DNA from 4 places in the Pradoshia sp. Z4_20 genome. Region 1 is predicted to be linked to each of the others. Evidence: riboswitches for the same ligand, from Rfam matches in the RefSeq annotation. Region 1 holds a riboswitch; each other region holds the start of a gene.

The links. Region 1 has a riboswitch for S-adenosylmethionine ahead of AC4BHP_RS14170 (methionine ABC transporter ATP-binding protein). Riboswitches for the same ligand answer to the same signal wherever they lie in the genome.
Region 2: it holds a riboswitch for S-adenosylmethionine, as region 1 does, so the genes downstream of both, metK (methionine adenosyltransferase) here and AC4BHP_RS14170 (methionine ABC transporter ATP-binding protein) in region 1, are expected to answer to the same signal.
Region 3: it holds a riboswitch for S-adenosylmethionine, as region 1 does, so the genes downstream of both, AC4BHP_RS10680 (methionine ABC transporter ATP-binding protein) here and AC4BHP_RS14170 (methionine ABC transporter ATP-binding protein) in region 1, are expected to answer to the same signal.
Region 4: it holds a riboswitch for S-adenosylmethionine, as region 1 does, so the genes downstream of both, AC4BHP_RS02170 (methionine biosynthesis PLP-dependent protein) here and AC4BHP_RS14170 (methionine ABC transporter ATP-binding protein) in region 1, are expected to answer to the same signal.

Annotation. Positions count from the first base shown of each region.
Region 1 covers NZ_JBZAJD010000006.1:117,782-123,808, reverse strand. Annotated here, with positions in the region: gene AC4BHP_RS14175 (YrzE family protein) at 1-1,636, opposite strand, end outside; SAM riboswitch class I at 1,866-1,977, shown strand; gene AC4BHP_RS14170 (methionine ABC transporter ATP-binding protein) at 2,100-3,119, shown strand; gene AC4BHP_RS14165 (methionine ABC transporter permease) at 3,137-3,787, shown strand; gene AC4BHP_RS14160 (MetQ/NlpA family ABC transporter substrate-binding protein) at 3,805-4,674, shown strand; gene AC4BHP_RS14155 (M20 family metallopeptidase) at 4,731-5,939, shown strand.
Region 2 covers NZ_JBZAJD010000009.1:25,454-31,480, reverse strand. Annotated here, with positions in the region: gene asnB (asparagine synthase (glutamine-hydrolyzing)) at 1-1,780, opposite strand, end outside; gene metK (methionine adenosyltransferase) at 1,978-3,177, opposite strand; SAM riboswitch class I at 3,311-3,439, opposite strand; gene pckA (phosphoenolpyruvate carboxykinase (ATP)) at 3,818-5,407, shown strand; gene AC4BHP_RS16320 (DUF2584 domain-containing protein) at 5,544-5,786, opposite strand; gene AC4BHP_RS16315 (alpha/beta hydrolase family protein) at 5,805-6,027, opposite strand, start outside.
Region 3 covers NZ_JBZAJD010000003.1:114,184-120,210, reverse strand. Annotated here, with positions in the region: gene AC4BHP_RS10690 (WapI family immunity protein) at 468-899, shown strand; gene AC4BHP_RS10685 (pyridoxal phosphate-dependent aminotransferase) at 1,246-2,412, opposite strand; SAM riboswitch class I at 2,908-3,014, shown strand; gene AC4BHP_RS10680 (methionine ABC transporter ATP-binding protein) at 3,096-4,109, shown strand; gene AC4BHP_RS10675 (methionine ABC transporter permease) at 4,099-4,770, shown strand; gene AC4BHP_RS10670 (MetQ/NlpA family ABC transporter substrate-binding protein) at 4,791-5,615, shown strand; gene AC4BHP_RS10665 (iron-containing alcohol dehydrogenase family protein) at 5,820-6,027, shown strand, end outside.
Region 4 covers NZ_JBZAJD010000001.1:445,946-451,972, reverse strand. Annotated here, with positions in the region: gene AC4BHP_RS02180 (ABC-2 family transporter permease) at 1-687, opposite strand, end outside; gene AC4BHP_RS02175 (ABC transporter ATP-binding protein) at 691-1,476, opposite strand; gene AC4BHP_RS02170 (methionine biosynthesis PLP-dependent protein) at 1,619-2,719, opposite strand; SAM riboswitch class I at 2,903-3,007, opposite strand; gene AC4BHP_RS02165 (M42 family metallopeptidase) at 3,141-4,184, shown strand; gene AC4BHP_RS02160 (patatin-like phospholipase family protein) at 4,232-5,074, opposite strand; gene AC4BHP_RS02155 (GntR family transcriptional regulator) at 5,280-5,651, shown strand; gene AC4BHP_RS02150 (ABC transporter ATP-binding protein) at 5,664-6,027, shown strand, end outside.

The DNA of each region.
Region 1 (6,027 bases):
CCCCGGTATCCAGGTACGTTACAGATACCTCATCGTTTTCCTGCAGATATATGATCAAAGGATCCTTTTCAGAGGACATATTGTAGCTTTGTCCATTATCCAGAAGGAACGAAACGACGGTATATTCACCTGATTTTTCTTTATAGACTCTGATAACTTTCCCATCGATTTTCTTCTCAACACTTGTGGAGGTGCCGTTAACCGTTCCGCCGCCTTTTTGAAGTGCTGTTTTGTATAGCTTTAAGGCTTCATTTGGCGTTGACCCATATGCTGTTATTTCAGGATTGGCAGCAGATACAATGAAATAATTTTGTAGGAATCCATTTGAATCCAGGACTCCTGTTAACCAACTGGCTTCACCGTAAAAATTATAGATGATGGGCATTTCTCCTTCCCATTTCTTTTCTATAAACTTCTTCTCGATAATTTGCAGGGCACCCTGTGAATCCATGTAGGATTCCTCCATATTACCTGTATAATAGACAGCTTTACCTGTCCTGGAATTTGTGAGCGCATAGCCGAGCATAGAATCGACGCCTTCTTTAGGACTCGTGAAATCAGTGAAATAATACATATCTCCATTTTCATCAAAGATCGGACTTACATTCGCTTCGGTACCCTCATCAGAAGGCAGTTTAACATCTGATTTTCCAAATAGGCTGTTCCAATAGCCATGAATATAATTTCCGAAGTAGCTGTTTTGTGTACTGACGACTTCTGGTGCAACGGCACCATCAATAAATTCGGGCGCTTCAGAAAGGGAATAAGAGTTGGACTTCCCAGTTTTGGCATCCATCACCACAACACCTTTTACCTTAAAGCCATTTCTGGCAGAGACAAAATCACCATAAGAGCGAATATAAAATGGCGCGCCATTATCATCTACTTCAAGCTGTGAATCCCCATAGAATATGTAGGATGGATACTGTAGACGAATACGGCGCTCTGTTTCTTTATTGAAGAATGCAGAAGGAGTGTAGATCATTTCTGCATCAACAAATTTTGGGTTGGCTGATGAATCTGTAGCACTCAATATAAAGTAACCAGGAGTTTCTTTCCCTTTCAGCCATTTGAAGAATCCTGAAAATTCGACTGGAGCAATATAAACATACTCACCATCTACTTTTTGGATTTGTAAATTCCCTAATTCGTAGTAGCTCGTATTTGGTACCTGGCCAAATGCTTTTTTCATTTTATTGCGCGCGTATTGAGGAGGCACGCTGGCCGGCTTTTTATTTTCATCAAATGTTTGAATTTCTTCTTTGATGTCCATTTTAGCTATAGTATACTTTTCATCGGCATTGAACAGAAATGCCGTTAAAAAATAGAGACCGACAAGCAAACTACCTGCAAATAAAATACCCTTAATGGTTCTCTCCATACCCGTAGCAAGCATTGAACCCAGCAAGGTTAGTATGATGACAAAAATCCAAAGAGAAGAGATAGTTTGATCCAATAGGGTGAAGTAATAAAATAAAAATGCTCCAATCGTGATTAATGCAGCTAAGCTGACAAAAACAAGCAGTTTTGTTTTCCCCTTCATATGGATACGTAATTTTTCATTATTTTTGAATGGCACAAGAATAAGTGCCGATATAATCCCAATGATAATGGAATAGATGAAGATATTTCCCACAAAGTACCCCTCCTTATTTTTTCTATAATTTACCTTAATATCCTATACGAATAACTGGCCAAAATGATTCATGAATTGGAAATATTCATGAATTTTAGTTGCTGTAACTTGATTTAGGATATTCTTTATTATAAATCAAAAATATTTTAAATATTATAAATTATTATTGACATTGCTAAACAAGATAGGATATAGTTGGAAACATCAAATTTAATTGAATAGCAAGCGATTCTTATCGAGAGAAGTGGAGGGATTTGGCCCTATGATACTTCGGCAGCGGATTTTTACTATGGTAAAAATACTGTGCTAATTCCAACAAACATCTGTTTGAGAGATAAGAGGAAGCTTTAAGCGAACATATTTCTACTTGTCTTTTTATGTATATGTTCATACAAAGCCTCTTCTGTCTAATGACAGAAGGGGCTTTTTGCATTTCGAATTTTTTAGGCCTGGAGGAGAGAACATGATTGAGTTTCGAAACATAAAAAAGTCATATCAAGCAAATGGTCAAAGCGTAGATGCTCTGAGAGGCGTTCATTTAACGGTTGAAAAAGGGGATATTTTTGGAGTGGTAGGATACAGCGGGGCCGGGAAAAGTACACTTTTGCGTTTAGTTAATATGCTTGAACGGCCTACTGAGGGGGAGGTCCTTGTGAATGGTAAATCGTTTGCCAGTCTCAAAGCAAAGGAATTAAGGGCAGAGAAAAAGAAAATCGGGATGATCTTTCAACATTTCAATTTACTTCAATCTAAGACGGTATTTGATAATGTAGCGATTCCATTGATACTATCCGGCGTTCGTAAAGAAACGATTCAAAATAGAGTTCGAGAATTACTGGAGTTCGTGGGGTTATCAGCTAAGGGTCGAAGTTACCCGGATGAATTGTCAGGGGGACAGAAGCAGAGGGTTGGAATTGCGAGAGCTCTGGCCACGAATCCATCTATCCTGCTATGTGACGAAGCTACATCGGCATTGGATCCGCAGACGACCAGGGATGTTTTAGAGCTATTGAAAAAAATAAACCGAGAATACAATATAACAATTTTGCTTATTACACATGAAATGTCGGTGATTAAAGAGATATGCAATAAGGTCGCTGTCATGGAAAATGGGAGGGTTGTTGAGCAGGGTCCTGTTCTTGATATTTTTTCCAAGCCAACCACTGAGGTTGCCAAGCGGTTTGTTAGAACAGTCATTCACGACGAGATTCCGCAGAGCTTTTTGAAATCCTTAAAGGAGAATAAACCAGCAGTTTGGAAACTTAATTTTTTGGGATCTTCGTCTGGCAAGCATCTACTTTCAACAGTGGCGAAAAGTTTTGATGTCCATTTAAGTGTTCTTTCTGCCAATATTTCTGAAATACAGGAAACCCCTTTTGGGAATTTAATCGTTGAGGTCATCGGTGAAACAGAAGAAATAAAGAAGGCGATCCAATACATAGAGAGTGAGGATGTGCTCTTGCAGGAGGTTAAGCTATCATGAATGAACAGTTTTTAGGAATGGAAATTACACTTGAACAGTTACTGATTGGATTCAGTGACACACTCTATATGGTTTTCTTCTCCTTACTATTCGCGGCCGTGATTGGATTGCCTTTAGGGATTTTACTCGTCATAACGAGAAAGGGTCACATTCTGGAGAATAAGTGGGTGTTTAATATATTGAACCCAATCATTAATATTTTACGCTCGGTTCCCTTCATTATTTTATTGGTGGCTTTGATTCCATTTACACGATTGGTTGTTGGATCGGCGATTGGAACGAATGCCGCCATTGTACCGCTTGTATTTTATGCAGGTCCTTATATTGCCAGATTGGTTGAAAATTCATTATTGGAAGTTGATAAGGGAATTATTGAAGCAGCTCAGTCAATGGGCGCGACTGAATGGCAGATCATTTTTCGGTTTTTAATACCAGAGGGACTTAGCTCTCTTGTTTTAACCTTTACAACAGCAACTATTGGGCTGGTTGGAGCCTCAGCAATGGCAGGGGCAGTAGGAGCTGGAGGAGTTGGAGATCTTGCCCTCACCTATGGTTATCAGAGGTTTGACACTAACACCATGATTGTAACCGTTGCGGCACTGGTAATCATTGTACAGCTTTTACAATCCATAGGTAATACGCTGGCTAGAAAAATAAGAAGACGATAAAGAAGGAGATGGAAAAAATGAAAAAACTTTTTCTTACTATTTTAATAATTGCATTTACTGTCGTAACAGCAGCATGTGGAAGCGATTCGAAAGGCAGTGCAAAAGAGGGCAGCTCTACCATTAAGGTTGGAGTAAGCAGCGGAGACACAAGAATATGGGATTATATTGCTGAACTCGCTAAGGAGAAGGGGCTCAATATAGAGCTTGTAAAGTTCAGTGATTATATTTTGCCGAATACAGCTCTAAATGATGGCGAAGTGGATGCTAACGCATTCCAGACCATTTCTTACTTTGAAGAACAAGTGGAAGAAAGAAAATTAGATCTTGAGCCACTAAGCTCTACTGTTATTGCACCAATGGGAATCTACTCAAATAAGCATAAGGATTTAAAGGAATTGCCTGATGGGGCTAAAATTGCTGTCCCTAATGAAGGTACAAATCTTGGCCGGGCGCTACTTCTTTTGCAGGAGGCTGGCTTCATTACACTAACAGATAATTTTGATGGAATAGGCTCTTTGGAAAAAATTAAATCAAATCAAAAAAATATTAAACTCGAACTGGTAGCTGCCGGGAATACACCGCGTTTTCTTGAAGATGTAGATGCATCTATTATAAACAATAACTTTGCGGTTGAGGCAGGATTGACATTAAAGGATGCCTTGTTCCATGAAAGTGCAACGGCCAAACCATACATTAATATTATCGCTATAAAAAAAGGGGATAAAGACCGCGCTGAGCTAAAAAAACTGGCAGACATCTATCATTCCGAGGAAGTGGAGGATTTTATCCTTAAAACATTTAAAGGAAATACCATTCCGGCTTTTGTTTCAATAGAAGAATTGGTTAATTATCAGGATGCCTGGACCAGCCCGGCAGTCGATCAATGAATTACTTCGGATACTAACATAGGTATAAGATTATTAGAGAGATTGGAGGCAGAGCAATGATTAAAAACGAAGGTCGCATTTTTCATAAAGATATTATCAATGAATATATAGATCAGCAGAAAAACAAATATATAAATATAAGCCACCAAATTCATGAAAATCCAGAAATAGGGAATGAAGAATTCTTTGCATCTGAAACACTGACCAAGGTATTAATCGATGCTGGCTTTGAGGTAACAAATGATATTGCTGGCCATAAAACTGGATTTTTAGCGAGGAAATCATCCTCAAAGCCGGGGCCTACGATAGCTTTTCTTGCCGAGTATGATGCGCTTCCTGGCCTTGGCCATGCATGCGGCCATAATATCATTGGCATCACCAGCGTAGCGGCTGGAATTTCGCTTGGTTTAGTACTCGAGGAAATAGGGGGAACGGTACTTGTTTACGGTACCCCGGCAGAAGAAGGGGGTCAAAATGGAAGTGCGAAGGGCAGTTATGTAAAGCATCAATTGTTTGACGGTGTGGATGCAGCTATTATCATTCATCCTTCTGGTCAAACGAGAACAACTCAGCCTTTCTTGGCTGTTAATCCCCTTGACTTTCATTTTTATGGGAAACCGGCGCATGCTGCGGCAGCACCAGAGGAAGGGATTAATGCACTTGATGCGGTCATCCAGTTATTTAATGGGATTGGCGCATTGAGACAGCAGCTGCCGACAGATATAAGGGTTCATGGCATTATTCCAAATGGAGGAGATGCACCTAATATCATTCCTGATTATGCCTCTGCAAGATTCTATATTAGAGCTTCAACTTGGAAAAGTTGTGAGGAAATATCGGAAAGGATTATTCAGATTGCCAAAGGTGCGGCGTTGGCAACCGGAGCCGATGTAAAAATAGAAAGATTTCAAAATGAAGTTCATGATTTCGTTCTGAACACGGCTCTTGATGAGGTACTTCGAGAAGAACTGGCAGCTCTAGGTGAGGAGGTTGTACAGGGTACGCGGAATGCATCCGGTTCAACAGATGCAGGAAATGTAAGCCATGTTGTTCCGACAGCGCATCCTTATATCAAAATTGGTCCGAATGATCTAATCGCCCACACAAAAGAATTTAGAGAGTGTGCTATATCAGAACTTGGAGACCAAGCCGTCATTACTGGTGCAAAAGCCTTGGCCAATACAGGTTATCGCCTTCTGACAAATCAGTCGTTACTGCAGAGGATTAAGGATGAATTCCTTAAAGCTAAAACAAGTGATATTTAAACAAGCCTAAATATCGACTTGCGGCAATATAAATTGAGTATCCACTGCCCTGTTCTTCTTTTAGTATTTTTAACTCATAAAGAAATTA
Region 2 (6,027 bases), on a different contig from region 1:
TATTATCCGCTTTACCTGTAACATGATTATTGAACAGATTCATAATGACTTGCTTATCCAGCAAATGATCTGTTTGGCTTTCTTTTATTATTGTAATCGCCCATTCATACATTTCATTTTTTAACCAATGACGGATAGGGACTGGAAAACCAAGTTTCTTACGATTTAATACATGGTCAGGAATGATTCCCTCTGCAGCTTTTCTAAGTATATATTTGGTCGTTCCATGAGCAGTTTTTAAATCAGTTGGAATTCCGGATGCCACCTCAAATACTTTTTTATCAAGGAATGGCACTCGAAGCTCAAGAGAATGTGCCATCGTCATCTTATCAGCTTTTACTAATATATCTCCGCGCAGCCATGTATGAATATCAATATACTGCATTCTGCTCACATCATCATATTCGGGTGTTTCTGCGTAGAACGGATGTGTTATCGCAGTATAATCCAGCTTTGATTTATATAATTTGAATAATTGCCCCTTCTCTTCCTCCATAAACATCTTGGCATTTCCAAGATAGCGTTCTTCAATCGGCGTACAGCCGCGCTCTATAAAACTTTTGCCTTTTACACCTTCAGGCATCATGGCAGCAATTCTTTTTAGCGCTCTTTTCATAAGTACAGGAATTTTATTAAACATGGCTAAGGATTGAGGCTCACGGTAAATATTGTATCCTCCGAATAATTCATCCGCTCCTTCACCTGACAGAACAACCGTTACATGCTTTTGCGCTTCCCTTGCCACGAAATATAAAGGAACACAAGCGGGGTCTGCCAACGGGTCATCCATATGCCACATAATTTTCGGCAGTTCCCTCATATATTCCTGCGGCGATATAATATAGCTGATATTCTCTACCCCAAGCTTGTCAGCTGTTTCTTTAGCTACATCAATTTCACTGAAACCATTCTGTTCAAATCCAACTGAGAATGTTTTAATTCCAGGATGAAATTCTTTAGCTATGGATGCGATGATTGTAGAATCAATTCCACCTGAAAGAAATGAACCAACGGGTACATCACTGCGCATATGCATGCTGATACTGTCATACATCACATCTTGAATTTCTTTAATCCAATCTGGTTCACTGCGCAGAATAGGTTTAAATTCTGCTTTCCAATATTGGCGGATTTCCATAGGTTCTCCAATTTTCTTTGTAAAGCAATGTCCAGGCAATAATTTTTTCACATACTTTGTCATCGTTGCTGGTTCTGGAGTAAATTGAAAGGTAAGATAATGCTGCAGAGACACATGATCCAATTCTTGTTTTTCTATAGCGTGTATAATACTTTTCTTTTCAGAAGCAAAATAGGTCTTATCCCCATCTTCCTTATAAAAAAATGGTTTAATCCCAAATGGATCACGGGCACCAAAAACAGATTTCTCCTGTTTATCCCAAATCACGAACCCAAACATCCCACGAAGCATTTCAACTGCCTTTTCCCCATATTGAACAAATGCCGCCAGGATTACTTCAGTATCTGAATTTGTAGAAAACGCCATGCCTTCCTTTTCCAGCACTACTTTCAATTCCAAGTAGTTGTATATTTCTCCGTTAAAAACAATCCAATAGCGTTCATTTTCATACGTTAAGGGCTGATGTCCACATTCAATATCAATGATGCTTAGTCTTCTGAAACCAAGCTGGATATGTTCATCTATATAATACCCCTCGTCATCCGGCCCTCTATGCGTAATCAAGTCATTCATACTTTTAATTAGTTCTGAATCCTGATTCGCTTGTTGGTGATCATGCATACATCCTACAAATCCACACATTATTATTCACTCACTACCTTTACTTTCGACTGTTTTTCATTTAAAAATATCAAAGAATTAGATTTTAGATATGAGCTAGGGTCCCGACAAAATACGATCCATTATACCCGATTTCATAGTTTCCTAATATTACCATATTTAGACAAAAAAAGAAAGAGGGTTTATCCCTCTTTCTTGAAATGTTTATGCTGTTTATCTTAGATGTTAGCTTCCGTACGCAGTACTTCTACTTTATCAGTTTTCTCCCAAGGAAGATCTAAATCATTACGTCCAAAATGTCCGTAAGCTGCTGTTTGTTTATAAATCGGACGTCTTAAATCAAGCATTTTTATGATTCCTGCAGGGCGCAGATCAAAGTTAGCACGTACTAATTCAATTAATTTTTCCTCTTCAATTTTACCTGTACCGAACGTATCAATGGATATAGATACTGGCTGAGCTACACCAATCGCGTAAGCCAGCTGAACTTCTGCTTTATCTGCAAGACCTGCTGCTACAATATTTTTAGCTACATATCTGGCTGCATAGGCAGCAGAACGGTCTACTTTTGTAGCATCTTTACCAGAGAATGCTCCACCACCGTGACGTGCGTATCCACCATACGTGTCAACAATGATTTTACGGCCAGTCAAGCCTGCATCCCCTTGTGGACCTCCAATAACAAAACGGCCCGTTGGGTTAATAAAATATTTAGTTTGTTCATCAATAAGGTGAGCAGGAACAACCGGTTTAATTACTTGTTCTTTTAAGTCTTTCTTAATTTGATCCAGTGTTGTTTCCGCGTCATGCTGAGTAGAGATTACGATGGTATCAATTCTTACCGGATTTTTATTTTCATCATATTCCACTGTGACTTGTGTTTTTCCATCAGGGCGCAAGTATGGAAGAACTTCTTGTTTACGAACCTCAGCCAGCTTTCTAGATAATTGGTGAGCAAGAGAAATAGGAAGAGGCATTAATTCTTCTGTTTCGTTGCAGGCAAAACCGAACATTAGACCCTGATCTCCCGCCCCAATTGCTTCAATCTCTTCATCTGACATCGTGCCTTCTCTTGATTCCAAAGCTTGGTCTACACCTTGGGCGATATCTGCAGATTGTTCATCAATAGAGGTTAAGACAGCGCATGTTTCTGCATCGAAACCATATTTTGCACGTGTATAACCAATCCCTTTGATTGTGTCACGTACAATTTTTGGAATATCCACATACGTAGAAGTAGTGATTTCTCCCGCTACTAAAACTAATCCAGTGGTAACAGATGTTTCGCAGGCTACCCTTGCATTTGGATCCTTTGCTAATATTTCATCCAAAATGGCATCAGAAACCTGATCGCAAATTTTATCCGGATGACCTTCTGTTACAGATTCTGATGTAAACAAATGTCTCTTATTAGACATGTATATTTCCTCCTTCAGTTTCCCTGTTTATGGCTACTCATTATCTTTAATTATCTCCTGATTATACGAAAAAAGACCTTTCCCCTTTATAAAGAAAAGAGGAAAGGTCTGAGTCTCAGAAATCTGCCTTTCACTCTCATCGTTCAAGGCATTATAACCTTGCATCAAGTTAGCACCTTTGCGTGATTTCCATTATAAGGAATCAAACTGCAGGTTGCCCCGGCTTCATAGAGCTCGTCTCTCCACCGAGTCTTGATAAGAGTATCCATATCAAATGTATATATTATCTTATCCATCATTTTCTGTCAATAAATAAACAGGAATATATTGTTAAGATAAAACTTTAGCTTCATCCTTTTTCTAAAAGAAGTACAGTCAGAACTTAAAATTCGCATTTCAATTATGATATTGATATAATTAATTTACGAATATTCAAATAAATATACTTTATTATTTATCCATCAATATTGACTAATATCCCTATTCTTTCACCAATGAAAACAATAATAATTATTCTTATATACTATATTAAACCATATTTTTGAAAATTAACACAATTAGTATGGATAAATCGATTAAATGTGTTATACTATTTTCCATATAATATGCTTACCAAAATTCTGGAAAAGGATGATACCTTATGAACAGTGTAGGAGTTTCCAATGAATTGAAACAATTACTTACTCATGATAATATTCACATTCAGCTTTCAGTGCCACAATTAGTTGAAAAAGTATTAACCAGAAAAGAGGGCATCCTCACATCTACTGGAGCGATTAAAGCCGAAACAGGTAAATATACCGGCAGATCTCCAAAGGATAAATATATTGTAGAGGAAGCTGCCACTAAAGATAAAATAGCCTGGGGAAGCGTCAATCAAGCAATATCTGAAGACGCATTCTCTAAATTATATGATAAAGTTATCGATTACCTCGAAAAACGAGATGAATTATTTGTATTTAATGGGTTTGCTGGGGCTGCAACAGACTACCGCCTTCCTATACAAGTAATCAATGAATATGCCTGGCACAATTTATTTGTACATCAGCTGTTTATCCGCCCCACTAAAGAAGAGCTTGAAAATCATTCTCCTGAGTTTACTATTATCTCAGCACCAGGTTTTAAAGCAAACCCTCTCGTGGACGGTACACAATCTGAGACGTTTATCATCATTTCTTTTGAGAAAAAAGTCGTCTTAATTGGAGGCACCGAGTATGCAGGTGAAATGAAAAAATCCATTTTCTCAATCATGAATTACCTGTTGCCTGAGAAAAATGTGTTCTCTATGCATTGTTCAGCAAATGTAGGTTTCGAGGGAGATGTAGCTCTTTTCTTTGGCCTATCCGGCACTGGAAAGACTACTTTATCAGCCGATCCAAATCGCCGCCTTATAGGTGATGACGAACATGGCTGGTCTCCTGATGGTGTATTTAATATTGAAGGCGGCTGTTACGCAAAATGCATCAATCTCACACAGGAAAAAGAGCCTCAAATTTTTAATGCCATACGCTTTGGTTCTGTACTAGAGAATGTGGTTGTAGATGAAGATACGAGAATTGCTGACTATGATAATGGAATGTTAACTGAAAATACCCGGGCAGCTTACCCTATCGAAGCCATGCAGAACATCGTCACACCTAGTATAGCGGGCCATCCCAATACAATCATCTTTTTAACTGCTGATGCTTTTGGTGTTCTGCCTCCAATCAGCAAGTTAACCAAAGAACAGGCAATGTATCATTTTCTAAGCGGTTATACGAGTAAATTGGCAGGGACTGAACTCGGAATCACTTCACCACAGGCTACGTTTTCTACCTGCTTCGGTTCACCATTCTTACCATTGCATCCAACTAAATATGCTGAGATGCTTGGCAAAAATATTGAGGAACATCAAGTTCAGGTATATCTGGTTAATACCGGTTGGACTGGAGGAGAGTATGGGACAGGTAGCCGCATGAAGCTTTCTTATACACGATTGATGATTCAAGCTGCATTGGAAGGAGAACTAGCCAATATCGAAACGGTACAAGACAGAATATTTGGCTTAGCGATTCCTTTACACGTACCTGGAGTACCTGATGAAGTTTTACAGCCGCAGAAAACGTGGAAAGATCCAGAAGCCTATTATGAAAAGGCGAATGAGCTTGCACATAAATTCAGAGAAAATTTCAAGGAATTTAAAAATATCAGTTCTGAAATTGAATCTAAAGGTGGACCAATTACCTTTTAAAGAACTAGCGGTGTCTTAGGAAGCCAAAAAGAAATGGCTTTCCTGAGGCACTATTTTATTTGTCTAAATTTAAAAACAAACCCACCGCCCAATGTAATTCTGGATGAAGGTTTGTTTTCTTTAGTTTCTATTCAATTTAGTTACTGGAATTTAAAGAAATCAACTCATATGTAATGGTTGTGCAGTTATTTTCCCATTCCACTTTTTTTATCCGTGCCGTTCCTCTCGATTCTCCATCCAGAGTTTTTCGGATATCAATCGGAATTTCAATTGGATATAGGCGGTATCCTTCTTTTTTTAGGACGAATAGATTTTCCTCAACCCTTTTTTCATTAGCCTTTGTCACTATAAGAGTATTCAATTCCATTGGCATACCCAATTCTCTCACTCCCCTGCTTCATTTATTTATTTCAATGGTATCATTTGAAGCGGCTTCTTTCATCCATTTCGTTAAATCCGTGACGATTTGCCGATTTATTCTAGGAGGTAGATAATGTGTATAGTCCTTAAGGTACCACACATCGACGCTCTTGCCGAGATCCTGCAGTCTGTTTCTTAATAGATTGGCATGTTCAACCGAAACGTTCTTATCCTTCTCGCCATGAATAATTAGAACATTA
Region 3 (6,027 bases), on a different contig from region 1:
CTTTTTCGATTGGTTATTATACTTCCAAATGATATTTTCTTTAGTTATTCTTGTTTTATTATGTATCAGATATAAATTTGTGATAAATAATGACTATTTGACGTATCAAATATTGTTTTTTAAATGGCCTTTATATAAAACAAGTATATTTCCCCATCAAATAAAACAGATTAAATTTAAACGAGTCAATTGGTATACCAAAGGTGCTTTTATGCAAGTTAAAAAAGGACTTACCATCCGAATTGTAAATTTCAATCCCAACGACGTTTTCAAAGAATTAGTTGATTTTGCTAACAAACATGGTATTCCATATTCTAAAACGAAAGATTATATAATTATAGAAAAATAGTCTTATTCCCTAACGAGGGCAAGGGCTGGTTGATCAGCTCTTTTTTGCTATTCGGTTAAAGGAACAGATTAGTACAAGATGACCAAAGCTAATAAGTTATAAAATATGAGGTGGTAAAATGAAATTCCATCTATTGGGAGAAAAAGCTAAAGTAGAAATAGATATCATAGCTCGTGAATATCCGAATAGCTTTGATTATTGGGATGGAAACTGGGTTATTTCAAACGTGAAAGTTGAAATCCCTGGATATTATGTTGATTTTATTGCTAGTTTAAGAACTGATGACATTAGGGATTTTTTAAATGATTTGAAGTTAATGAATAAGGATTTATCGGGTAAAGCTATATTGAAAAATTTAGATAGCTTTATTTATTTTGAATGTGAAATGGATAAGTTGGGGCATATAGAATGGTCTGGAGAGACTTGTTATCCGACAGGAAGTGGTGCTGTAGTATCCTTTGAATTTGTATCAAATCAATCATATTTAGATGATTTGATTAAAGAATTAGAGAATATAATCTCTCTATATCCAGTTATAAGTAAACCGTAGCTATTGTATTAACAGGTCAATAGCAGAAAATCAAGGCTGTCAGTTGACGGTCTTTTTTTATGCTCCCCATTAGGTAAGACAGTTTGAAAAATCTGGCTTACCTAATGGGGAGTTTTTCTGTGCTCAAAAAAAAAGAACGCTGTATTGATCACATGGGGCGATTGATTTTGGGGCACAGTAAAATAGAATAGTATTATTAAAAAAACGAATTTTAAAAGAGGCGTTAATAGCATCTGTAACAACGTTATCAATAGAGATTGAGCGGCAGAACCCCTTAGAATTCAGGGTTCTGCTTTTATTATATTCATTGTTTACTAGACAGGGAGCAGTTCAATACCGCAGTTGTTTAAGTGAATATTCCTAGCTTTCCAATACGTTCAATAGCTTCTATTAGCCGGTCTTCGTCTACTAATAAGCCGACACGAATGTAGCCTTCTCCGTATTCACCAAAGCCTTTTCCTGCTGCAACGGCTACATCTGCTTTTTCAAGCAAATAATCAGCAAAGCTCTCGCTCTTAAAACCGGCAGGGACAGGAAGCCAAGCAAAGAATGAACCAGTTGGGGCTTCGACTTTCCAGCCGATTTTATTGCAAGCGCCAATGAGGGAATTTCGTCGTCGTTCATAGCGTTCGATAAGCTCTTCTACGCAGGATTGCTCCCCTGTCAAGGCTGCGATTGCCGCTTTTTGTACAGCAGGGAAGAGGCTGACGTAAAGATGATCTTGAATGAGATTGAGTGCTTCGATGATAGCTGGGTTTCCGATAGCAAAGCCAACACGCCAGCCTGCCATATTGTAAGTTTTCGAGAGTGTGTACATTTCAATGCCGACTTCTTTTGCACCCTCCGTTTCAAGAAAACTGATAGGTTTTTGTCCATCAAAGCCAATAGCTCCATAGGCAAAATCATGAAGTACGGTAATGTTATTTTCTTTTGCAAATGATACTGTTTTTTCAAAAAAAGCATGATCTGCGGTAGCTCCGGTAGGATTATTTGGGTAGTTTAAATACATTAGCTTTGCATGGGTCCTTTGTTCTAAAGGGATGCTTTCATAATCCGGCAAAAATTGATTATCTTTTGTTAGTGGAAAAGTTTCATAGTTTACGTTTGCTAATACAGCTCCAGATAAATAGTCGGGATAGCCTGGGTCTGGCAAGAGCATTAGCTCTCCATCGTTGAGCAAGCACATTGGTAGCTCAACTAGTCCGGCCTTCGTTCCAAAAAGGATGGCAACTTCAGTTTTAGGGTCAACCTCGACGCCATATTGCTTGTGATAAAATTGTGCTGCCGCTTCTTTCAACTCTTCCAAACCCCGAAATGGAGAATATTTATGAGTTTGTGCATCTTCAGCCGCCACTTGCAGGGCTTTGACGATATGCGCAGGAGTAGGTTGATCAGGATTTCCTTGTCCGAGATTAATAATGTCTCTGCCTTCAGCTATAGCGCTGTTAACTTTTAGGACAAGTGTTGCAAAAAATTGGACTGGCAGTTTTTTTAAGCGTTCTGAATATGTCATATAATTCACCTTTACGAAGAGAATATAGTTTTGAATATTTAAATAATAGATAAAATTCTATAACCTTTATTTAGAAATGTCTATAGTGAGCTGAAAGAATTTGAATATAGCGGTAGTAAATGGTTATTAGATTTGCTGAGTCATAGATTATAGGGGAACGTTTGATGAAGTGGGTGTGGTAGCTTTTTCAGAAATGATTGTTTTTCGGAAAATGTGAAATGTGGAGACTATACATTAAATGAGCTTGTTTGGCAGATGAAAATAGTGAGCGATGAAAGTGTTATTCAGTCGGCTTGCGAAAATGTAGAGTTTTACATTATCGTCAGTTCAGCCCTACGAAGAAGAATGGGGAGTTTTTTAATCCGATGTATGTGGATTGGAATATTTTATTGAAATTGCAATGATGAAAGCGGTTCAACAGTTTACGTCAAAAAGGTTTTTGTTGACAGACTATTCTGAAGTCTGTAATATCATAAACAAATCAAATAAAGCTATAGCTTATCGAGAGCGACCGAGGGACTAGGCCCTATGACGTCCGGCAACCCCCTTAATAGGGAAGGTGCCAATTCCTGCAGAATGTATTACATTCTGAAAGATAAGTCGAGATAGATGTATTTCGATGCCCCTTTCAGATGAGAGGGGCATTTTTGTTTCAAAAAATGTGTAGAGATAGAGGTTGGCATATGATAAAAATTCAGAATGTTAATAAGATTTACAAAACTAAAAGCGGTATAGTAAATGGAGTTGACAACGTTTCCTTAACAATTAAAAAAGGCGAGATATTCGGGATTGTCGGGTACTCAGGAGCAGGTAAAAGCTCGCTGCTACGCTGTATTAATTTGTTGGAGCGTCCAACATCGGGAAATATCACAGTTGATGGAATTGATCTGGCTAAGTTGAGAAGCAAGCAATTGCGTCATGCACGCTTAAAAATCGGGATGATTTTTCAGCACTTTTATCTTATTAGCCAGAAAACAGTTTTTGAAAATATAGCTTTTTCTTTAAAGGCAGCAAAAGTGCCGCAGACTCAAATACAAGACCGAGTAGAAGAACTGTTGAAAATGGTCGGATTAGCTGAAAAGCGTGAAGTGTATCCTTCGCAGCTAAGTGGGGGACAGAAGCAGCGTGTAGCGATTGCAAGGGCGTTGGCGAATAACCCGACAGTACTCCTTTGTGATGAGGCGACTTCAGCACTAGATCCGACGACAACGAAATCAATATTGAATTTGTTGAAAAAAATCAATAAGGAGCTCAATATTACGATTGTGTTGATTACACATGAGATGAATGTAGTAAAGGAAATTTGTAATCGAATGGCGATTATGCAGGATGGCAAGGTCATTGAGGAAGGCTCGGTGTATGATATTTTTGCTAAACCCCATGCCGATCTTACGAAGGAATTCATTAACAGTGTTGTTTCGTTCGATATACCTGACGCTATTTACCAAAGTTGCAAGGGTCCGATTGTCAAGGTGACGTTTAGGGGAACGGTTGCCGGTGAGGGAGTCATATCGGATACGCTTCAGCAATTTAATGTAAAAGGCAATTTTCTTCATGGCTCAATTGAATATATTCAGGAATTGCCTTTAGGTATTTTTATCATGGAGCTTCGCGGACAGAAGGAAGAGATTAATAAAGCGATATCTTATATAGAAAGTCGAGAGGCAGAAGTGGAGGTGTTCCAACATGGGCTTTGATTTCAACCACTTTATAGAGCTTATTCCTGAAATTAACACAGCATTTTTGCAGACGATTTACATGATTTCCATTTCTTTAGCTGTCGCAATCGTGATTGGTTTACCAGTTGGAATTCTATTATATGTGACAGAAAAGGGTTTATTTTGGGAAAACAAAACGGTTCAGAGGATATTAGGATTTGTCGTCAATTTGGTCCGATCAATACCATTTATTATTTTATTGGTTGCTCTTATGCCATTGACCGAATTTGTTGTAAAGACAACGATTGGACCAACAGCTGCTAGCGTATCGCTGTCAGTCGCAGCTATTCCGTTTTTTGCGAGAATCGTTGAAACGTCTTTACGAGAAATTGATAAAGGTGTTATTGAAGCCGCGATAGCAGCTGGTGCGACACCGTGGATGATTATTAAGGAAGTACTATTGCTCGAAGCGAGATCAGGTATCATTTCGGGTATTACACTTACATTAATTAGCTTGATTGGGTTTTCTGCTATGGCAGGAACGGTCGGTGGTGGCGGTATTGGTGATTTAGCGATTCGCTATGGGTATTATCGCTATGATAATACCATTATGATTGCAACTGTTATTATTTTAATCGTATTGGTTCAGGTTATCCAACTTGCCGGTGATTTCATCGCAAAAGTTATAGATAAAAGATAATAGAAAAGGGGAATTATTTCATGAAAAAGGGGTTAACAGCATTTATTTTATTCTTAGTGGTAGGTACATTGGCAGCTTGCAGCGGCAATGAAAGCATTGAGGATGCAAGCTCAGAGTCAAAGGATATTAAAATTGGAGCTACTTCTGGTCCTTATAGTGATATGGCAACGAAAGCAATCAAGCCAGGCTTGGAAGAATTGGGATACAAAGTAGAAGTGGTGGAGTTCAGTGATTATATTCAACCGAATAAAGCGTTAGATGGTGGAGATATTGATGCGAACCTTTTTCAGCATACTATTTACTTGGAAAACTTTGAAAAAGAGAACAGCATGGATTTGACAGGGTTAATTAAAGTACCGACTGCGCCGATGGGTATTTATTCAAACACGTATAAATCTTTGGATGAAGTGAAGGACGGAGCGACGATTACAATTCCGAATGATCCGGTAAATGCAGCTCGCGCATTCAATACACTTCAAGATGAAGGATTAATTGTAGTAGATGAAAATGCAGAACCCCTTAAAGTTTCTGAAAAGGACATAATCGAAAACAAGAAAAACTTAAAATTCCAGCCGCTAGAGTCAGGACAGCTACCTCGATCTATTGACAGTGCAGATTTATCAGCAGTACCAGGAAACTTCGCATTAGCTGCAGATATGGACTTATTAAGTGCATTAGCGCTTGAGAATATGCTTGATCCATATCGAAATTTAGTGGCTGTAAAGGCTAATAATGATGATTCACAGCTAGCTAAGGATATTTTATCAGTGGTAGAATCTGATGAATTCGAAAAAATAATCGATGAAGAATTTGTCGGCTTCGGCAAGCCTGAATGGATGAAATAATAAGAAAAAATGTCCTCAGTTCTCTCTTTGTTTTATGTATAAATACTAAGGCTGTATATCCCTTAGATTAAACAACTAATTCGTAAACAATACAAAACCATAGAAGGAGCATGGCGGGTGTAAGGTTAGACATACAGAATATATAAAGATAACACTTCCCACTTTATTAATGTTTTTAACAGCAAATAGAAATGAGTGATGAAAATGACTGTTTTTTCAGTTCATGGTGCTCCAAGTGAATATATTTTGAAAGATAACGCTTTAGATTTATTGGAAGCTAAGCTGCTGGAACGCAATCTCTACAGAGTTCTTGTGGTTCGTGGCAAAAAGTCCTGGGAGGCAGTAAAGCCGTATTGGCCGCAAATGGCAGAGGTAGAATTGGAAGAATATACGTACGGAGGCGAGTGCTCAT
Region 4 (6,027 bases), on a different contig from region 1:
TACAAGGTCAAATATCCTTACCGTTAGTTGATAGCCAACAATCATTAAAATAGACAAGGAGATTTGTACATAACTGATAAAATCCTTTAATTTCTCTCCATCAAAATACTTTAAAATAACCAAGTAGATTAAAGCAGTAAGCAAGACTATCCATATATCAATCAATATAATGACCAGCAAAAATAACAGACTAAAGCCAATTCCTTGAGTAACAATAGCAGCAATGAACGCAGGCGCAATAAAAATAAGGGTTATTGTGCCAAGGTAAATAATAATATGTATCAGCTTTGCCACCGAGACCGTTCTCCCATCAACCGGTCTAGACAATAAAATAGACTGATCCCGTATATCAAGCATCACATGGGAAAAATCAGATATTAAAGATGTAATGATAAAAAACATAAATACCGCAAACAACATACTCATTTGGAAAAAATAATTTTCACCCATAATAATAAAAGGAATCAGTATTAGACCCATAAGCGCATAAACCCATAAGGATTTTAAAAATTGATTTGAATCCTTACCTGTATTTCCAGACCCATCATTCATCAAAGTTGGAACTCTTCTGGCATCCATTGTAAGCTTAACCTGAAGAATTCTTCTCATAACCGGATAATCAATTCCCATCCACTGAAAGAGCTTTTGTCCTCTATCCAACACACGCAAACTCATAAATTTTTTCATCTATTAATCCTCTTTAACAACAGATACAATATCTTCGGCAATTGAACGATGCTGTGTAAAACCAGTTAATTGGTTAAAAATTTCTTCAAGAGTTCCTTCCTTGCCAACATCCTGTAATTCTGCAAAGCTTCCATCTGCAACAATCCTGCCTTCATGCAGTAAAATAATTCGATTGCTAATTTTCTCGACGACATCCATGATATGTGAGGAATAAAAAATAGTTTTTCCCTCGCTTGCCAGCAGTCCAAGCAATTCTTTAATGACCATAACGCTATTCGCGTCGAGACCGCTTAAAGGTTCATCTAAAAATAAAATATCCGGATTATGAAGAAGGCTTGAAATTAATAGAACCTTTTGCTTCATCCCTTTTGAATAACTATTTATTCGTGAATCATACATTTCTTCAATATTTAATAGCCTCATTAGTTTAAAAGCCTTTTGGTCAGCCTGCTCATAAGATAAGCCATAAAGCTCACCTATAAAAGTCAAATATTCACGTGCAGTCAATACATCATATAAATCTGCCAATTCAGGCACATAGCCAATTCTATTTTTATAGGTAATCCTATCCTCAGAAAGCTCTTTATCAAAGACCTTCACTGAGCCTGTATAGTCTGTAAGGAGTCCGAGCAATATTTTAACTGTGGTAGTTTTCCCCGCCCCATTGGGACCTATATAGCCAATAATTTGTCCCTTGTTTACATCAAGATTAATTCCTCGAAGTACTTCTTTCGATCCATAATGCATTTGAAGATTGCTAATAGAAATCACCAGTTCAGCCATTTTCATTCTCCCCAAAGACCCATTTTGGTATAGTATATCAAAACGGGTCGTTAATTTGCATAATTTTCTAATTTATCCTTTTTAGGTATTACTTCTGGAATCCTTCATGATGCACCTAAATGCCTGTAAAGTTCAAATTTCTAATAACCTAAACCGATAATGATTCAAAAGCTTGAATAAGATCATCAATCAAATCATTCGCATGCTCTATCCCAACAGAATAGCGCAGCAAACAATTACAGACTCCATTTTGTGTACGCACTTCCTCAGGGATATCCGCATGTGTTTGTGTAGCAGGGTACGTCATTAAACTTTCTACTCCACCCAGACTTTCAGCAAAAGATATGATGCGAAGGCTTTTTAAAAATGGATTGATCCATTCCTCTGATTTCAGCCGGAACGATATCATCCCCCCTTTACCAGGATAAAGGACATCTGTCACTTCTTCTCTTTCTCTTAAAAATCGGCTGATTATCTTAGCATTTTCCTCATGCTGCCTCATCCTTAGGCTCAATGTTTTCATTCCCCTCATCACAAGCCAGGAGTCAAATGGCGGCAGTACAGCGCCTGTTGCATTTTGATATTCTTCTAGGCGCGCACCAACCTCTTTACTCTTTGAGACAATTAATCCAGCCAATACATCATTATGTCCTGCTAAATATTTGGTGGCACTGTGGACAACGATATCTGCTCCCTGCTCAATCGGTCTTTGCAAAATGGGTGTATAAAACGTATTATCCACAAGGAGCAGTAGATTGTTAGATTGGGTCAGTTGAGCAATTTCTTTAATATCCATTTCCTGCATAAGCGGATTTGTCGGTGTTTCTATAAAGAAGGCCTTCGTATTTTCCGTAATGGATTCAGCGAAATCTTCATATGTATGGCAATAGTTAAACTTGATGCCATACGTCTTCCATATTTGCTCAAATAACCGATATGTCCCTCCATACAGATCGGCAGAGACGGCTATTTCATCACCTGGAGAAAATAAACATAGCAATGAGTGAATGGCAGCCATACCTGAACTAAAGGCAAATCCCTGTTTACCACCCTCTAGCTCGGCAATTGCTTCCTCTAATAATTTTCTGGTTGGGTTTCCTGTTCTTATGTAATCAAACCCTGTTGATTCCCCTATTCCGTTATGGCGATAGGCTGTGGAAAAATAAACTGGCGGATTAACAGTACCTGTTTGTGTTTCACTTCGATTGCCTATTTGAGCTAAGAGTGTTTCGATTTTAACTGTTGTCATATGTATGACCCCTCTCTCTTTATTAATCCCCGAAATACAGTTACTCTGATTTACCTTCATCCGGCTCTAATTTGCCATCAAAGTTACGAATTACTTACATCCACTCATTTTCCCAGTGAATAAAAATATGCTTAAAAACGAAAAAAGTCTTCAAGAAGAAGACTTTTCATTAGAGTGAGTCCCTTCTTATCGGCCAGGAATGATTGTTCCTGCAGGAATTAGCACCTTTCCATATTGGCGGTTGCTGAGACTTCACAGGGCCTGTCCCTCCATCTCTCTTGATAAGATTTTTCAGAATATTTATTTAACTATAAATTTACAGTCCTACTGCTAAAAAAGCAAGTTATTTCTGCCTTTATTGTCCAACTTTTTAACAAAGGTATATAATAAATCTATACATAAAAAGGAGTGATTCGGAACCATGAAAGCCAATGGCCAGGAAATTTTCCAGTACATAAAAGACCTTGTATCCATTCCAAGTCCGAGCGGCTATACAACGGAAGTAATTGATCATGTAGCACAGTTTTTACAATCTCAAGGAATACCTGCAGTAAAAACAAATAAAGGTGCCCTATTGGCAACAATCAAGGGACAGGATGATTCAAAGCACCGTTTTCTAACAGCCCATGTAGATACATTAGGTGCTATGGTGAAAGAAATCAAACCAAGCGGGCGTTTAAAATTATCGATGATCGGCGGATTTCGTTGGAATTCTGTTGAAGGCGAATATTGTAAAATCCATACAGCTGAAGGTAAAACGTTTACAGGGACGATTCTTTTAAATCAAACTTCTGTCCATGTTTATCAGAAAATGGGAGATATTAAACGCGAGGATGCAACGATTGAAGTTCGAATTGATGCTGTGACAAAAAGCAAGACGGATACAGAAGGTCTAGGTATTTCTGTAGGTGATTTTGTTTCCTTCGAGCCCCGTGTTGAACTGACAGACAATGGATTTATTAAATCCCGTCATTTAGATGATAAAGCGAGTGTCGGCATACTGATGTATATCATTAAACAGTTAAAAGAAGAAGGCATCACTCTCCCCTATACGACCCACTTCTTAATTTCAAATAATGAAGAAATAGGCTATGGCGGAAACTCCAACATTCCTGCTGAAACTGTTGAATACCTGGCTGTAGATATGGGAGCAATTGGAGAAGGACAATCTACGGATGAATACAGTGTTTCCATTTGTGCAAAAGATTCTAGCGGACCCTATCATTATGGCCTGCGTCAGCATTTAGTCGAATTGGCAAAGCAACACAAGATTGATTACCGTGTAGATATATATCCTTTTTACGGATCTGATGCTTCTGCTGCCATCCGTGCCGGCTATGATATCATACACGGATTAATTGGACCCGGCATTGATGCTTCACATGCTTTTGAAAGAACCCATATCAGCTCTATTGAATATACTGCCCAGTTAATCTGGAATTACTTACAATCAGAATTAGCCTAATTTCATACTAAACGTTAACCCATCACCATTTAAGTGATGGGTTTTTATTATAATAACCGTTTGATTTTTCCATAAGCAGCCTTGGCTTCAGCATATCCTTGATTGTACAGCTTTTTCAGCTTTTTAGGGTTACGCTCAACACGGCTGACATCTGATTTCACTAATGGACGAATAATGACGACAAGTCCCTTTTCTTCTTGTTCCTCCAAATAGCGGATCGTGTCATTGTAAACGATATGCCGTTTGCGAAGAGCCTTTAGCAGCCCTTGATAGTTCTTATATTTTCTTTTTCCAAGCCAATCAAGCGACGATGCTTTCATATAGCCTTTATTCCCAGTAAGCACAACGATATTTTTCGTATTCCCGTCTGCTTGAGATTTTTGTATCGGTATTGGATCGGCAACACCGCCATCCAGCAGCATTCTTCCATCATAAGAGATTTCCGGAGCAAAAAAAGGAATCGAACTGGATGCGCGCAGAATCGTTGTAATATCTTTTATTAGGTGCTCTTTTCTATAGTATACAGGTTCGCCTGTTACGCAATCTGTAACACCCACGACAAACTGTTCCTTTGCTTCACAAAAAGCCTTTATATCAAATGGGACCAGTTCATTTGGAATTTTATCAAAAATAAAGTCCATTCCAAATAATTCACGTTTCTTCAGAAAACGTTTATAGGATAGGTATTCCGGGTGTGAGACATAATCGATATTCGCCGCATAATTACGGTCTATTTGCCGTGCAATATAAGAAGAGCCATTACATGCACCAGCTGAAACACCAATTGTATATGGCACATATATATCCTGTTCCATCAAATACCTCAGAACTCCAGCTGTATATAGCCCTCTCATTCCGCCACCCTCTAGAACCAGGCCTGTATTATGCATAACAAGTAAACTCCTTCCCCAGAGAATCCTTATTATTTTGCCATGACCCTTCTTAAATAATTACACGTTTTAAAACTATTTCAGGGAATTTTTTACTATCCTATTGACAGTTTTAGTGTATTAACTGTATAGTACACATATCAAGTGTATGAACTACATAGTACACACACTAATAATTGGTTAAAAAGCCATAGGAGATGAATTAATGAACATCATCTTTAATAACCGGGATCCTGTATATTTACAAGTTGTCCGTTACTTCAAAGAACAAATAGCGACCGGTCGGCTTGCAAGCGGAGAGGAGATTCCTTCTCGACGTGAGCTTGCCAATCTTCTAAAAATAAACCCCAATACTGCTCAAAAAGCGTATAAGGAAATGGAGGAACAGGGATTGATTCACACAGAAAGAAATTTCCCAAGCCGGGTCACAACCGACAAGGTCATATTGTCAAGCGTTCGTCAGGAACTCATTGTTGAAGCCGTTGATACCTTTGTTCAGGCAATTAAACCGATTCAATTACCAGTAGATGAACTGTTGAGTATTGTCAAAGAAAAATATAATGCGGAACAAGAGTAAGGAGGGGATTTCATGTTAGAAGTAAAAAATGTAACGAAAAAATTTGGAAGAAAAAACGTATTGGATGATGTATCATTCACAGCCAACAAAGGGGAAATCACGTGTTTAATCGGTATAAACGGTGTAGGTAAAACAACGATTATGAAATCCATCATGGGCCTTACTCCTATTGATGGTGGAGAAATTCTTATAAACGGAACTAAAAGAACGAAGGATACGTATGAGAAAATCACATTTATTCCAGATACGTTCACGATGCTTTCGAACTTCACCATTATGCAGGCAATGGATTTTATGAATGATTTTTATGAGAGTTGGAACCAAGATCGCGCCGATGAATTATTGAGCTTTTTCAAATTGGATGAAAACATACGGA